Halioglobus japonicus: one gene and its partner. The main gene of each other region encodes a partner of the protein of the gene in region 2 in a complex. Links are inferred from orthologs where the notes say so. Each region holds a gene or a part of one and is shown on either strand. Other genes may lie near its edges.

Region 1 (7,822 bases), 2.3 Mb from region 2 along the record:
GAGCCGTCCATCACCACCGCATGGCCACTGCCTGATTCGCCGACGAACATGGCGCCATCCGTCCATTTCACTGTTGCTTTCATTAAATTTTCACCCGGGATTTGCAAAAACGCGCCGCAGCTTAGCACAACAAGTACCGTTTTACTTGACCCCCGAGTGGGCTAGAATCGGGGATATATGTCGGGAATACAGGGATATAGCGGTGCTCAAGCCTCAGCTAGTTAACTCCATCGATAACATTGAGGGTTTCCTCCGCCACTGCCAGCGCAAGGCCTATAAAGCCAAAGCGACAGTGATGAAGCAGGGTGAAGCCGGCGATACGCTGTACCTGATCCTCGATGGGTCGGTATCGGTGATGGTTGAAGACGCATCCCAGCCCGGCCACATGATGGTGGTGAGCTATCTCAATACCGGCGATTTTGTCGGTGAGATGGGCCTGTTTGAAAACGACGTTCAACCGCGCAGCGCCATGGTCGTCGCCAAGACCGCTTGCGAAGTCGCGGAAATTCCCTACGAAAAATTCCACCAGATCAGCAGCCAGCACCCAGAGGTGCTGTACGCGATCTCTCGGCAGCTGGGCAAACGCCTGCGCCAGACCACCCGCAAGCTCTCGGACCTGGCCTTTGTCGATGTCTCCGGGCGCATCGCCCACACCCTGATGGACCTGTGCAAGGAGCCGGATGCCATGACGCACCCGGACGGCATGCAGATCAAGATCACACGCCAGGAGCTGGGCAAGATTGTGGGTTGTTCCCGGGAAATGGCAGGGCGCGTACTCAAATCACTGGAAGAAGACGGCCTGGTCTCGGTTTCCGGCAAGACCATGGTCGTGTTCGGCGCCCGCTAGACGCCGCAGACACTATCAGAAGAACAACTCGCGCAGTTTCTCGCCGGGCTCATCAGCACGCATAAACGCCTCACCCACCAGGAATGCATGAACGTTCTGCTCGCGCATAACGGCAACATCTGCCGGCGTGTGGATACCGCTCTCGGTTACCACCACGCGATCCCCGGGGATATGCGGTAGCAACTCCAGCGTGGTCTCCAGCCGCATATGAAAGGTGTGCAGATCGCGGTTGTTAATTCCCACCAGGGGCGTGCCCAGTTCCAGAGCACGGTCAAGTTCGGCCCGGTCATGCACTTCAACGAGCACATCAAGCCCCGCTTCTACGGCCGTGGTGGCCAACTCTTCCATTTGCACGTCATCCAGCGCCGCCACAATGAGCAGCACGGCATCGGCACCGATGGCTCGCGCCTCTATCACCTGATACGGATCGACAGTGAAGTCTTTGCGGATTACAGGCAGGTCACAGGCAGCACGCGCCTTCTTGAGGTACTCGTCGGCCCCCTGGAAAAAATCGATATCGGTGAGAACTGACAGGCAGGTGGCGCCACCGGCCTGGTAACTGGCCGCGATCTGGGCGGGCTGAAAATCCTCGCGGATGACACCCTGGCTGGGTGAAGCGCGCTTGGCCTCGGCAATGACTGCAGGCTGAGCCTGGGCCACTTTGGCGGCGAGCGCACCGGCGAAACCGCGCGGTCCATCCTGATAAGCGAGCTGACTCTCGAGATCCGACAGGGAGCGCTTGGCCCGGCGCTCGCGCACCTCTTCGGCCTTACGCGCCAGAATGTTGCGCAAAATGGTGGGGGTATTCACTGCCATCTTAGTTCGCCTTGCCCCGCATCAGCTGGGTGAAGTCGATGAATCCATTCAGTTTTTCATTGGCCTGGCCGGAGGCCATTAAATCCTGTGCCATCGCAACACCGTCGGCCAGGGTGGCGGCAATACCCGCCGTATAAATCGTAGCGCCGGCGTTGAGGGCAATGATATCCCGCGCCTTGTCGGCTGCTTCGCTTTCAGCGCCTGACAACGCATTGCGAATCAACTGCGCGGACGCCCGGGAGTCCTGCACGCTGAGGCCGTCGAGACTGCGCCGGCTCATGCCGAAATCCTCAGGCTGAATAGTGTAGGTAGACAGGCTGCCGGCACGCAATTCGGCCACCTTGGTGGGTGCGGCAATAGAGATTTCGTCCAGGCCATCCTCGGAGTGGACAATCATGACCTGCTCTGCACCCAGGGTCTGCGAGACCTTCGCCATCAGCTCGCACAGCTCCTCGGCAAAAACACCGATGACCTGGCGCTTCACCCCAGCCGGGTTGGTGAGCGGCCCCAGCACATTGAATACCGTGCGCATGCCAAGCTCCCGACGAGGGCCAATCGCATAACGCATGGCGCTGTGATGGGCCGGCGCAAACATAAAGCCAAGGCCCATTTCTTCAATCGCTCGCGCGGTCTGATCAGGGCTTAAATCCAGCGGCATACCCAGCGTTTCCAGTACGTCGGAGCTACCACTGCTGCTGGACACACCACGATTGCCGTGCTTGGCGACATGGGCTCCCGCTGCGGCGACCACAAAGGTGGAAGCGGTAGAGACATTGAAGAGGTTCGCACCATCACCCCCGGTGCCCACCAGATCGACCAGATGCTCGCAATCCACCTCGACCGACGTCGCCAGTTCGCGCATGACCTGGGCAGCGCCGGCAATTTCATCCGTGGTTTCACCCTTAATACGCAGGGCCACCAGCAGGCCGCCAATCTGCGCATCAGTGGCATCGCCCGACATGACCTGGCGCATAACGCCGGCCATGGCCTCGCGGTCCAGATTTTCGCCTGCCACCAGGGCGGTAATCGCCTGCTGAATATCCATGTTATTGCTCCAGGAAGTTGCGCAGCAGATCGTGCCCGTGCGCAGTCAAAATTGATTCGGGGTGAAATTGCACCCCCTCGATGGCCAGCTCGCGATGGCGCAGGCCCATGATTTCATCCATCTCGCCAGACTCGGTTTCGGTCCAGGCAGTAATCTCCAGACAGTCGGGCAGCGTGTCGCGAGCCACAACCAGGCTGTGATAGCGGGTGGCTTCGAAAGGCTGGCTCAGGCGCCGGAAGACCCCCTCGCCGCGGTGATGAACCGGCGAGGTTTTACCGTGCATGACCTGGCGTGCGCGCACCACATCGCCGCCAAAGACCTGGCCAATGCTCTGGTGACCCAGGCAAATCCCTAGAATAGGCAGTTTGCCGGCGTACTCGCGGATGACCTCCATGGAGACGCCGGCTTCATTGGGGGTACAGGGGCCGGGAGAGATCACGATTTTCTCGGGTGCCAACGCAGCGATGTCAGCCACGGCAATCTCGTCATTGCGCACTACATGCACATCGGCTCCGAGCTCGCCCAGGTACTGCACCACGTTGTAGGTAAAGGAGTCGTAGTTGTCGATCATTAACAGCATCAGTCTGCCTCCCCTGCCAATACCATGGATGCCGCGCGGAACATGGCGCGGGCCTTGTTGTGTGTTTCCTTCCATTCCAGACGCGGCACGGAATCGGCCACCACGCCGCCACCGGCCTGCACGTATAGGCGACCGTTCTTGATCACCGCGGTACGGATGGCAATCGCGGTATCCATATCGCCGGCCCAGGAGATGTAGCCCACAGCACCGCCGTAGACACCACGCTTCACCGGCTCGAGTTCATCGATGATTTCCATGGCGCGGATTTTCGGCGCGCCGCTGAGGGTCCCAGCAGGTAGCGTGGCCCGCAGCACATCAATGGCTGACTTCTGGCCTTTGAGCTCACCGGTCACATTGGACACGATGTGCATGACATGCGAGTAGCGCTCGACCACCATCTTGTCGGTGAGCTCCACCGAACCGGTTTCGGCAATGCGCCCGACATCGTTGCGCCCCAGGTCGATCAGCATCAGGTGCTCGGCGATTTCCTTGGGATCTGCCAACAGCTCCTCTTCCAGCGCCTTGTCTTCCTCTGCGGTATAGCCCCGGCGGCGGGTGCCGGCTATCGGGCGCACGGTGACCAGGCCTTTCTCTACGCGGGCGAGGATTTCCGGCGAGGAACCGACTATATGGAAATCCTCGAGATCGAGGTAGTACATGTACGGCGAGGGATTGAGGTTGCGCAGGGCGCGATACAGGTTCAACGGCGGGGCATCAAAGGGCACGCTCATACGCTGCGAGGGCACTACCTGCATAACATCGCCGGCGAGCACATATTCCTTCACCTTGTCGACGGCCTCAAAGTAAGCCTCTTCGGTGAAGTGGGAATCGGCCTGCTGTTCCAGGTTGGCGCTATCGGCGGCATCCAGCACTACCGGGGGCAGTGCCGGCATGGGTTCGGGCAAACGTAGCACCAATGCCTGCAAGCGCGCTTCTGCGGCCTGCAATGCATCCGGTTCAGCGGGATCGACATTGACGATCAGGCGGATCGTGCCGGCGAGATTGTCAAACACCAGTACCTCGTCTGCCACCATAAGCAGAATATCCGGGTTACCCAGATCGTCTTCCGGCGTACCGGCGCGCAGGCGCGGCTCAACGTAGCGCACGGTATCATAGCCAAAGTAGCCGACCAGTCCGCCGTGGAACACGGGAAGATCTTCCCGGGGCGCGGTGCGATAGCGGCCCTGGAAAGCTTCGGCATAGGCCAGCGGATCAGCCACTTCCTCACTCTCGGTGAGTTCACCGTCGACCCAGGTCTCGGCGCGGTAACCGAACACCTTCAGTACCGTGCGGCAGGGCAGCCCAATAATGGAGTACCGGCCCCACTTTTCGCCGCCCTGAACAGATTCAAAGAAGAAGGAATAAGGCCCTTCCGCCAGTTTGCGGTAGGCGCTGATGGGTGTTTCCAGATCGGCCAGCACTTCAATGCTGACCGGGATACGGTTGTAGTCTTGTGCCGCCAGCGCGGCAAAGTCCTGCGGATTCATGGGAAGTCCTCGGAGAAGTCAGTTTGCGTAGAAATAAGGTCGAACGAATGCCCTGGCTACCATCGCCAGCAGGTGACCTCTCGCATCGACAGCAGGTCGATGCCTGTACGCATTGCTGTTTGCACAGCGATCTCCGGATAAGTGGAGCAGCTATTGTACATGGCCGCTTAGTGATCGCAACCGGGGAGATTAGCAGCGGCCGCCCCCTGCCGGTGCGGCTTCACCGTACTTAGACTTTAGCCAACTCGGCCCGCATTTCAGCAATCACTGCAGCGTAATCGGGCTGGTTAAAGATGGCGGAACCCGCCACAAAGGTGTCCGCGCCTGCAGCGGCGATCTCGCGAATATTCTTGGCCGACACACCGCCGTCAATCTCGAGGCGAATGTCGTGGCCAGAGGCGTCAATCAGCGCCCGCGCCTCGCGCAACTTGTCGAGGGTACCCGGGATGAACGACTGACCACCAAAGCCGGGGTTGACCGACATAAGGAGAATCATGTCGACCTTGTCCATCACGTACTTAAGCGCATCCAGGCCCATGGCGGGGTTGAATACCAGGCCCGATTTACAGCCTGCGTCGCGAATCATCTGCAGGGAGCGATCCACGTGGGTGGAGGCGTCCGGGTGAAAGGTGATGTAGGTTGCGCCCGCCTCGGCGAAATCGCCAATGAGGCGATCGACCGGCTGCACCATCAAATGCACATCGATGGGCGCCGTCACACCGTGGTTGCGCAGGGCCTTGCAAACCATCGGGCCGATCGTGAGATTCGGCACATAGTGATTGTCCATCACATCAAAGTGCACCACGTCGGCACCGGCGGCGAGGACATTGTCGACCTCCTCTCCGAGCCGGGCAAAATCGGCGGAGAGAATAGAGGGGGCGATCAGGTAATCAGCCATGGGAGGGCTCCTTCAAATAGTGGCGCTATTCTACCTGTTCCTGCGCCGAACGCACCCTCGCTGTGACCAGCGTATCGAGTTCCGCCAGACGCTCGGGGGTACCCACATCAACCCATTCACCGGGGTAGTACTCTCCGCCCAGGGCACCGGCGGCTATCGCCGCATCCAGCAGCGGCCGCAGGGCCAGGCGGCCAGGGCCAGGCCAGCGAAGAAGGCCGGGGTAAAGAGGGCCACGCCGGCATAGGTATGACCGGGGCGACTGCCCACTCGCTTGCTGACCCGCCCCGCCTCATCCAGGCAAAAATCACCGAGGGGATGATGTTCGGGGTTATCGACCATAACCAGATGCGTCTGCTCCCAGGGTGCCAGGGTGTATTCGCGCAGGCGCTCAAAGGGGTAATCGGTCCAGACATCGCCATTGATGACCATAAACGGCGCGCCTGCCAACAGCGGCAGGGCCTGCTGAATACCCCGGCGGTCTCCAGCGGCTGCAACTCACGCGAGTACGTTATGTTTACACCAAAGGCACGGCCATCACCGAAGTAGTGTTCGATCTGCTCGCCCAGGTGCGCCACATTGATCACGATATCAACCACCCCCAGCGCTGCGAGGCGGCGCAGGTGATGTTCCATCAGCGGCGTATTCGCCACCCGCAACAGCGGCTTGGGCGTGTGCTCAGTCAAGGGGCGCATGCGCTCGCCGAAGCCGGCGGCCAGGATCATGGCCTTCACAGTGCACTGCCCCAGGGCTGCTGGCGAACGGCGGCCATGACATCCGATTCAAACCAGGCTGCCGCCTCGCTTATCGGACCCGGCGTCTCGCCATAACGCGCCAGCATTTCGCGCACATAGCTGACCACCAGTGGCAGGTCATCTAGGTAAGCGGTCTTGCCGTCGCGCAAATACAGGCGCGCGAATGTGCCCAACACCTTGATGTGTCGCTGCAGCCCCATGAGATCAAACCAGCGCAGAAACTGCGGCGGCGACACGCCAACAAGCTCGCCCGCCTGCTGGGCCTGGGCAAGATACTCGAGGGCCCAGGCCTCGACTTTGTCCGCGGGCCAACGCACATAGCAATCGCGCAGCAAGGACACCAGGTCATAACAGGCGGGGCCGACGACGGCATCCTGGAAGTCGATAAGCGCCAGCGCCTCGGAGGGCAGGATCATCAGATTGCGGCTGTGAAAATCGCGATGCACCAACACCCGGGGCTGCTCCAGGGCACTTTCAATCAGTATCGCTTCCAGGTGTTGCCAGCTCGGCGGCGGTGAGGCCAGACCGAGCATTTGTCCGACAAACCACTCGGGAAACCGGCTCAGCTCTTCGCTGAACAGCGCATGGTCATATTTGGCCCAGGTCGGATCATCCGGCAACAGGCGTCCGAACTGGTGCAACATCTGGAAAGCCTGGCCATACCGAGACGCCACCGAGTCCTCATTGAGCTCCGCCAGCAACTGCCGATCGCCCAGATCTTCCAGCAGCCAGTACCCGCACTCGAGATCAGATGCCAGCACCGCCGGCACACGCACATTGCCCGCGGCCAACAGTTGCTGCACGCCCAGGAACTCGCGATTTTTCTCGGTAGCAGGCGGTGCATCGACAACAATATAGCCGGCCTGGCCGCACTCGAGGCGATAGTAGCGGCGCGCACTGGCGTCGCCGGTCAGAGGCGCGAATGCCACCTCGGTCGAAGGCGCTGGACCCTCGCCTCGACGCGTTAACTCACTCAGGGCCCAGGGTTGCAGATCGGTCGGCGTTGGCCGCATAGTCGGGGAGTCTCCACACTCACAATTTTGCCGGACAATCGGCAGGGGATGCTTTAGAATTCGCCATTCACTTAACGCCCGATCCAGAACAAGTAACTATGATCGACAGCCCCACTGGGCCCCCGACACCCAAAAGCCCTATCAGCCTGGCTGTGCTGCTCGTAACACTCGGACTGAGTGCAAACTCCAGCGCACAGGATAACAGCGGCTGGGTCTGCGAAGCCAATGCCGAGGGCGTGCTAAGCGAATGTCGACTCGACCCGCAGGCGAGCCCCGCGCGGCTTGACTGGGTGCACCGGCGCCAGGTGCCCGCTGAACAGATCGACGAGCAATGCCTGCGTTGTGACGGCAGCTATATAGACCCACTGGGGCACCTCGATCGCA
Region 2 (7,672 bases):
TGCCGGCATCGTCAAGCGCCGGGTCTATGATCACCTTGAGTTACAGCAAGGTCTCAACAGTGGCGACATGAGCGAGCAGGTGGACGCCGCGATGTATACCTATTTGCGCCGGCGCGAGATTATGCCGCGCAATCTTGAGACTGCGTCCATTAGTGAATTCAAGTATTGGGGGATCTTGCCCGCAGAGCTTGAGATAGATGAGGATGGGCTGAAGCTGGCGGGCGTCACCCTGGCAAATGACCTGGATGAGCCGCAGACCCGCGCCGCCTTGCTTACCCGGGTCGAAGGTGGCCAACTGCGTCATGGCCGCGTGCTCCACGGTGGTTTTTTCCTGGGGCCACGCAGCTTTTACCAGCGCCTTAGGGAGATGCCTTCGGACCTGCATGCACAGATTTGCATGACCGGCGTGCGGCGCACCAACCAACTCCTGCTGGATTACCCGTTGTACTGCGCCCAACGCACCCAGGCACGTTTTATTAACACCGGCATGATTGCGTCACTCAATGGCGCCGTCGCTTCGGATGCCCTCGAGGACGGCACGCAAATCAGCGGTGTTGGCGGGCAGTACAACTTTGTGGCCATGGCGCATGATTTGCCCGGTGCTCGCTCCGTGCTGTGTGTGCGCAGCACCCGCGGCCAGGGCAAAAAGCTCAAGTCCAATATTGTGGGCGCTTATGGCTACACCACCATACCCAAGCATTTGCGCGACATTATCGTCACCGAATACGGCATTGCTGATCTGCGCGGCAAGAGCGACGCCGAGGTGGCAAAGCAGATGCTCAACGTCGCCGACTCGCGTTTTCAGCCGGAGCTGCTTGAAGCGGCCAAACGCCAGGGCAAACTGCCGGCCGACTACGAGATTCCCGCTCACGCGCGCGACAACACGCCTGAGCACCTGACGGAGCGACTGAAGCCTTACCTGGAGGCCGGTCTGCTGCCGGATTACCCCTTTGGTACAGAGTTGACGGAGCAGGAAATTGCTCTCGGTGCCAGCCTGCGCAAAATCAAAGCGCTCAGTGAAGAACCGACGCAATTCATTTCCTCGGCCTTCAAGGCCTTGCTCCACCACGCTGATGAAGAAGCCGCCAGGCCGCTATTGGAACGGGTCCATCTCGATCATCCAGAAACGCCGCGGGAATTCATTGTGCAGCAATTACTGATGATGGAGCTGGAGGAGCGGGGGCTGTTAAAAGTCAGCTGAGCCTGTATTCTGTCACCATGCCATCTACGCTTGAAGACAAGCTCGTTATCGCGATATCTTCCCGGGCCCTGTTTAACCTCGACGACAGTCATCGGGTTTATCAGGAGGAGGGATTAGAAGCATACTCTGCCTATCAGGTCGAGCGTGAGGAGCAACCCCTCGAGCCGGGTGAGGCGTTTCCGCTGGTGCACAAGCTGCTGCGACTCAACGAGCAGTTGGGCGGCGACCAACAGGTGGAAGTGGTGTTGTTGTCACGCAACAGCGCCGACACCGGTTTGCGGGTATTTAACTCCATTAAACACTACGACCTGGCGATCTCGCGGGCGGCGTTTTGCGGCGGCGAAAGTCCCTGGCGGTATATCAACGCCTTTGGCTGTCAGCTGTTTCTGTCCAGCGAAGCCGAGGATGTGCGCTACGCGCTCGATTGCGGCGTAGCTGCCGCAACGCTGGTGTCGAATAAGGGCGGTGCAGGCAAGGCCGGGGAGCAACTGCGTTTTGCGTTTGATGGCGATGCGGTGATTTTCTCGGATGAAGCCGAACAGGTCTACAAGAGCGAGGGCCTGGATGCTTTCACTGCTAGCGAGGTCGCCGCTGCCAAGCGACCACTGGCCGGCGGACCATTCAAGCCGTTTCTTGCGGCGCTGCATCGATTGCAGCAGGCTTTCCCTGCCACAGAAGCACCTATTCGCACGGCCCTTGTCACCGCGCGCTCAGCGCCCGCTCATGAGCGCGTCATTCGTACGCTGCGCGCCTGGGATATCCGTATTGATGAGTCGATCTTTCTCGGCGGCCTGAATAAGACCGATTTCCTGAGAGCCTACCAGGCGGACGTTTTCTTTGACGATCAGCAGTCTCATTGTGAATCCGCCAGCCCGCATATCGCCACCGGCCATGTGCCCCATGGGGTCGCAAATCCACCCACCTGAGTGGGATTAATCGCCCGTTCAGGGTTATTCCTTTTTAATTTGGCATAACCTCGGGTTAATGGCTATTCTTCATAAGAGTTGGGGCCCATTTGGCGCCTGAAATAGCCTGGAGCCACCGGAGGCAGGGATGAAGCTGCAGCAATTGCGCTATATCTGGGAAGTCGCCCATCACGATCTCAATGTGTCGGCCACTGCCCAGAGTTTGTATACATCGCAGCCCGGTATCAGCAAGCAAATTCGCCTGTTAGAGGACGAATTGGGCGTTGAGGTCTTCGCCCGCAGCGGTAAACATCTCACCCATGTGACCCCGGCCGGTGAGGCTATTCTCGAGGCCGCCGGCGAGGTGCTGCGCAAGGTTGAGAGCATCAAGCAGGTTGCCCAGGAGTATTCCAACGAGCGCAAAGGCAGCCTCTCGATCGCCACGACCCACACCCAAGCCCGATATGCCTTGCCCGCGACGATTAAAGCCTTCATTGAACGCTATCCTGAAGTGTCCCTGCATATGCATCAGGGTACACCTGTCCAGATCTCCGAAATGGCCGCTGACGGTTCAGTGGACTTTGCCATTGCCACCGAGGCCCTGGAGCTGTATTCAGACCTGATCATGATGCCGTGCTATCGCTGGAATCGCTGTATTCTGGTGCCTCGCGATCACGCTTTGACCCAGGTGTCTGAGCTGACACTTGAGGATGTGGCCGAGCATCCGATAGTCACTTACGTGTTTGGTTTTACCGGGCGTTCCAAACTCGACGAGGCCTTTGTCGAACGCGGCCTGGTGCCGCGGGTGGTCTTTACTGCTGCCGATGCCGACGTCATTAAAACCTATGTGCGGCTCGGGCTGGGTATTGGCATTGTCGCGGGAATGGCCCACGACGAGGAGGTGGACCCGGACCTGGTGGCTCTGGATGCCAGCCATCTGTTCGCCAGTAGTGTCACCCGCATCGGCTGTCGCAAGGGGACGTTCCTGCGTGGCTATATGTATGAGTTCATAGAGGATTTCGCCCCCCACCTGACGCGCGATGTGGTCACCGAGGCCTTCTCCTGCAATACCAAGGCGGAACTCGAGGAATTGTTTTCGCACCTGGAGCTGCCGGTCTACTGATTTTTACTCCTGGGGCTTGTCTCGCCAGGGCCAGGTGGTTAGATTGTTGCGCTCTCGCTCAGCCACCTAAGGAGTAGAACATTGGAACTGGCCTGCCTGGACCTGGAAGGGGTCCTTGTCCCTGAAATCTGGATTGCGTTTGCCGAGAAAACCGGCATCGAAGAATTGCGCGCAACCACCCGCGATATCCCCGATTACAACGTGCTCATGAAGCAGCGTCTCGATATTCTCGATCAGCACGGACTGAAGATCGATGATATCCAGGAGGTGATTGCCACCCTCGAGCCACTGCCCGGTGCAATCGATTTCGTCAACTGGCTGCGGGAGCGCTTCCAGCTGATTATCCTCTCAGATACCTTTTACGAATTTTCCGAGCCGCTGATGCGTCAGTTGGGGTGGCCCACGTTATTCTGTCACCGTTTGGTAACAGACGATGAGGGCAGGGTGGTCGACTACAAGCTGCGCCAGGAAGATCCCAAGCGCGCTTCGGTGAAGGCGCTGCACACCCTGAACTATCGGGTGATTGCCGCCGGCGATTCTTATAACGACACCACGATGCTGGGAGAGGCGGATGTGGGCATTCTTATTCACGCACCGCAGAACGTGAAGGATGAATTCCCCCAATTCCGTTCGGTGGATTCTCTGGCCGATCTCAAAGTGGCCTTCCTCGAGGCGTCCAATCGAGAGCTGAGTCTCTAGTAGCGAGGCAGGCCCTCGCGTCGAGCGCCCGGGCCTGCAACGTAAGCCTCACAGTGCTTCCAGTGCTGTGAGGAATTTCCCCACCTTGTCGAAGGTTTCCTGGTATTCCTGCTGCCACTGCGAGTCAGCGACAATGCCGCCACCACCCCAGCAGCGTATCTGATTGTCACTGCACAGCAGGCTGCGAATGGCGATATTGCTGTCCATGCGTCCATCGGCGCTGATATACATCAGAGAACCGCAGTAGGCTTCCCGCGGATCCGGTTCCAGTTCGGTAATGATCTCCATGGCGCGGCGTTTCGGTGCGCCGGTGATCGAGCCTCCGGGAAAAGAGTCGCGCAGTAACTGGTAGGCCGTACGCTCCGGGCTCAGCTCCCCACTAATGGTACTGACCAGGTGGTGTACGGTGGGAAAACTCTGCACCTCAAACAGCGCGTCCACGTGAATGCTGCCCGGCACACAGCTGCGCCCCAGGTCGTTGCGCAACAAGTCCACAATCATCAGGTTTTCCGCACGGTCTTTTTCGGCGCGGCGCAGTTCCGCGGCAGCGAGGTGATCAGCCGCCGGGTCGTGGTGCCGTGGGCGCGTGCCTTTAATGGGTGAGGTCTGTACATGGTGTCCCTGTAACGACAGAAACCGTTCTGGAGACAGGCATAGCAGTGCGTCATCATCGCCCAGGGTCAGGAAGCCGGAGAACGGCGCTGCGGCGACCTGGCGCAATTGTCGGTAAGCCTGCCAGGGGTCGCCCTCATAGGTGCTTTGGAAGCGCTGGGCGAGATTGACCTGGTAGCAGTCTCCGGCCTGAATATAGGCCTGGATGCGATGAAATGCCTCGCGATATTCCGTCTCGGAGAGGTTGGATTTGAATGGCGCCTTTAGTCTGAAGGCGCTGCCGGGCGTATCACTGCGCCGGCGTAGTCGGCTCAGGATATCGCGCTGGGTGGCGGCGGACACAGTGGGCTGGGTAACTACCACTGCACGCTGCAGCAAATGATCCTGAACAACCGCCCAGTCATAGGCGGCCAACCCTGTACTTGAGTAGTCGCCCGTGGAACCCTCGACCTGGTTGAGGGGATTACCCAGGTCATAGGCCAGGTAGCCCAGTATCCCGCCACAGAAGGGGAGGTCCTGGGCCACGCCCTGGCTGGCGCCGTAACGATCGCGGTGAAAGTCAGCCAGTTCATCGAAATAGTTGCGCCAGGTGGCGCTATTGGTACCTGTTGGCGGAAGCGGAGCGGCGCAAACTGGGTTTGCCGCCAGAATGTCGTACCGGCCGCTCTGGGCGTAGGGATAGCTCGAATCGAGCAGCGCGGCACCGGGCAGATCGCGCAGACACTCAAACAGCTCACAGCTGTCGGGAGAGTAGCTAATTTCTTCGATCGAGACGGTTTTGTTCATGTGCGGGCGTGCGGCCTTATTTCGCTGGGCTGCGAAGTGACAAATGTTGACACCGATAACACCGCAAGGCAAATGTCTTGGAAAGTCTATTCGGTTGTTCGGTATTGTAAACTAATGTCCTAAACCGTGCTTCAGGTCGGTTTATTTGCTGTGAAAACATAGTCTTACGCGTGTCGCTTAATTGACTTTGACCAACCCGGCACTTAATGTAACACGCCGAAATTCTGGTGAGTACGCTGTTTGGACGCTGCTCGCCTGTCACGTCTTGCACACGAAATCTCTGAGAAGATTCCGCAAGCTCTCCCAGGCCCGCGGGCCTATTATTGGATCAAGGATTATGACAAAGAACAGCAGCAATGATCTGATTGCATCTCTGGACAACCCGTTCTCGATGAATGAAGAGCAGGAGTTCAAGGTGCCGGGCCAGGTCGCCGCAGAGCCCGGTCTTTATGAAGAAGCCCTGAAAGCGGGTTGGGAACTGCAGCAGCGCCCTTATCGCGCCGCGGGCGTCAAAAATACCCAGCGCCAGCACCAGAAGAAACGGATGACCATCTGGGAGCGCATCGACTGCCTGGCCGATGACGAGCCCACGGTATTTTTTCAGAACTGGGGCCCCAACCTGGATGGTGCTTCACTGGTCACTGCCATTATCAAGGTCAACGGCCGCGATGTGGCGATTTACGGCCACGACTTCACCGTGCGTGCCGGCTCAATGGATGCTACCAACGGTAAGAAACTAGCGCGCCTATTTGAGCTTGCTGCCAAGCGCAAGATCCCTCTCGTAGGCCTTAACGATTCCGCGGGCGCCTATATTCCCGCCGGTGTGGGCGGCCTCGACGGCTATGCCGATGCCTTTACCGCTCTGCGCAAGATCTCCGGTGTCGTGCCCAGCATTATGTGTATGTTTGGTTTCAATGCGGGCGGTGGCTCTTACCTGCCTCGTCAGGGCTCTTTCCTGATCCAGCCCAATGAGACCTTCTTTGGCCTGACCGGCCCCGGCGTGGTCAAGTCGGTGCTGGGCGAAGATGTGACCCCCGACGAGCTGGGCGGCCCCGGCGTGCACAGCCAGAGCGGTGTGACTGACTTCGTGGTACCCGATGAAGTGGCAGCGCTGCGCAAGGTGCGCGAGCTGCTGAACTACCTGCCGGCGCATAACGGTGAGCTTGCCCCTCACCAGCCCTCGTCTGACCCGGTAAACCGCAAAACCTGGGACATCGACATTCTGCTGAAGAAAGCCTTTAACTCACCGACCGGTTTTAACACCCCGGTTGATATCAGCATTCTGATCCAGCAGTTGTGCGACCACGGCGACTTCCTGGAGATCCAGCCCGAGCGCGCCAGGAATACCATTACTGCACTGGGACGTATGGGCGGCAACGTTGTGGGCTTTGTCGCCAACAACTCAGCCGTGGCGTCCGGCCAGATTGACATTGACGCGGCGTATAAGAACGCCCGCTTTATTCGTTTCTGCAACCTGTACAACATTCCGATTATCTTCCTCGAGGACACTACGGGCTTCCTGCCAGGGCGAGAGCAGGAGAGCAGGGGAATTGTGCAGGCCGGACGAGCTATGCTGGATGCGATCGTCGATCTGCGCACACCGCGCTTCCTGGTGCTGGTGCGCAACGCCTTTGGCGGCGCCTATGCCTCCTACAACAACTACCCCACGGGTGCCGACTTCGTGGTGGCGCTGCCCACTACACGCGTGGCTGTTATGGGCCCGGCGGGTGTTGAGTACGTCTACAAAGACGAGCTCAAGAAAATTCGCGGTTCAGTCAAGGCCAAGGTGGCCAAGGAAACCGAAGCACAGCTGGCCGCAGGTCTCTCTGAGGAGGCCGCTGCTGAAGCCGCAGAAACATTGGTAGCAGATTGGGTGAAAGCGGAAGAGCAACTTCTCGCCCAGCGCTATGAGCGCGAGCTGATGAATCCGAATGAGGCGCTTAGCCTCGGTTCGATTTCACAGATTGTCATGCCATCAGATCTGCGCCAGGTACTGGCCGAGCAGATGGATTTCTGTCTGCGTCACTACGAGCCCAGCCCGCTGCAGTCCGTGCAGCGCGAGTTCCACTAAGCCCCGGCCAAAAGAATTACAGAGGAATTTCCCGTGTCCAACGAACACTATCTGCACAACCCGCTGATTCACCGCGACCGTCGTCTGGGGCGTCGCCACACTGAATGGGTCAACCAGTTCGACTGCACCCATATGCGTCCGCTCATTATCTGCCGTGGTCCTATCCGTAAGGAGGCCATGGACGTGTTCAGCGAAATGGGCATTACCGATTTCGGTATTCTGCTGTCCGAGAAAGACTCCATTATCTATCAGGATGCACTTGCCCCGAACTGCGC

The links.
Region 1: the proteins of pabB (region 2) and BST95_RS01130 are in contact, whole or in part, in a solved structure (PDB 8RP0), measured with the Escherichia coli proteins. The link is inferred for Halioglobus japonicus from one-to-one orthologs.

The regions. Positions count from the first base shown.
Region 1 is NZ_CP019450.1:224,591-232,412, forward strand. The notes cover bases 1,500-4,498. They hold BST95_RS01130 (anthranilate synthase component II), read right to left. Parts: upstream 3,289-4,498; coding sequence 2,710-3,288; downstream 1,500-2,709. Other genes in these bases: trpC (indole-3-glycerol phosphate synthase TrpC), read right to left, coding at 1,500-1,663; trpD (anthranilate phosphoribosyltransferase), read right to left, coding at 1,665-2,708; trpE (anthranilate synthase component I), read right to left, coding at 3,288-4,498. In the rest of the region: BST95_RS01110 (OsmC family protein), read right to left, coding at 1-83; cAMP-activated global transcriptional regulator CRP, read left to right, coding at 203-847; more of trpC, read right to left, coding at 863-1,499; more of trpE, read right to left, coding at 4,499-4,775; rpe (ribulose-phosphate 3-epimerase), read right to left, coding at 5,005-5,673; BST95_RS21215 (nucleotidyltransferase family protein), read right to left, coding at 5,827-6,102; BST95_RS01150 (aminoglycoside phosphotransferase family protein), read right to left, coding at 6,401-7,438; BST95_RS01155 (LPS-assembly protein LptD), read left to right, coding at 7,537-7,822. UniProt on the Escherichia coli protein: Part of a heterodimeric complex that catalyzes the two-step biosynthesis of 4-amino-4-deoxychorismate (ADC), a precursor of p-aminobenzoate (PABA) and tetrahydrofolate.
Region 2 is NZ_CP019450.1:2,545,093-2,552,764, forward strand. The notes cover bases 3,152-6,000. They hold pabB (aminodeoxychorismate synthase component I), read right to left. Parts: upstream 5,327-6,000; coding sequence 3,977-5,326; downstream 3,152-3,976. Other genes in these bases: cysB (HTH-type transcriptional regulator CysB), read left to right, coding at 3,152-3,229; thrH (bifunctional phosphoserine phosphatase/homoserine phosphotransferase ThrH), read left to right, coding at 3,311-3,928; BST95_RS12125 (acyl-CoA carboxylase subunit beta), read left to right, coding at 5,664-6,000. In the rest of the region: BST95_RS12100 (acetyl-CoA hydrolase/transferase C-terminal domain-containing protein), read left to right, coding at 1-1,201; BST95_RS12105 (5'-nucleotidase), read left to right, coding at 1,219-2,127; more of cysB, read left to right, coding at 2,255-3,151; more of BST95_RS12125, read left to right, coding at 6,001-7,397. UniProt on the Escherichia coli protein: Part of a heterodimeric complex that catalyzes the two-step biosynthesis of 4-amino-4-deoxychorismate (ADC), a precursor of p-aminobenzoate (PABA) and tetrahydrofolate.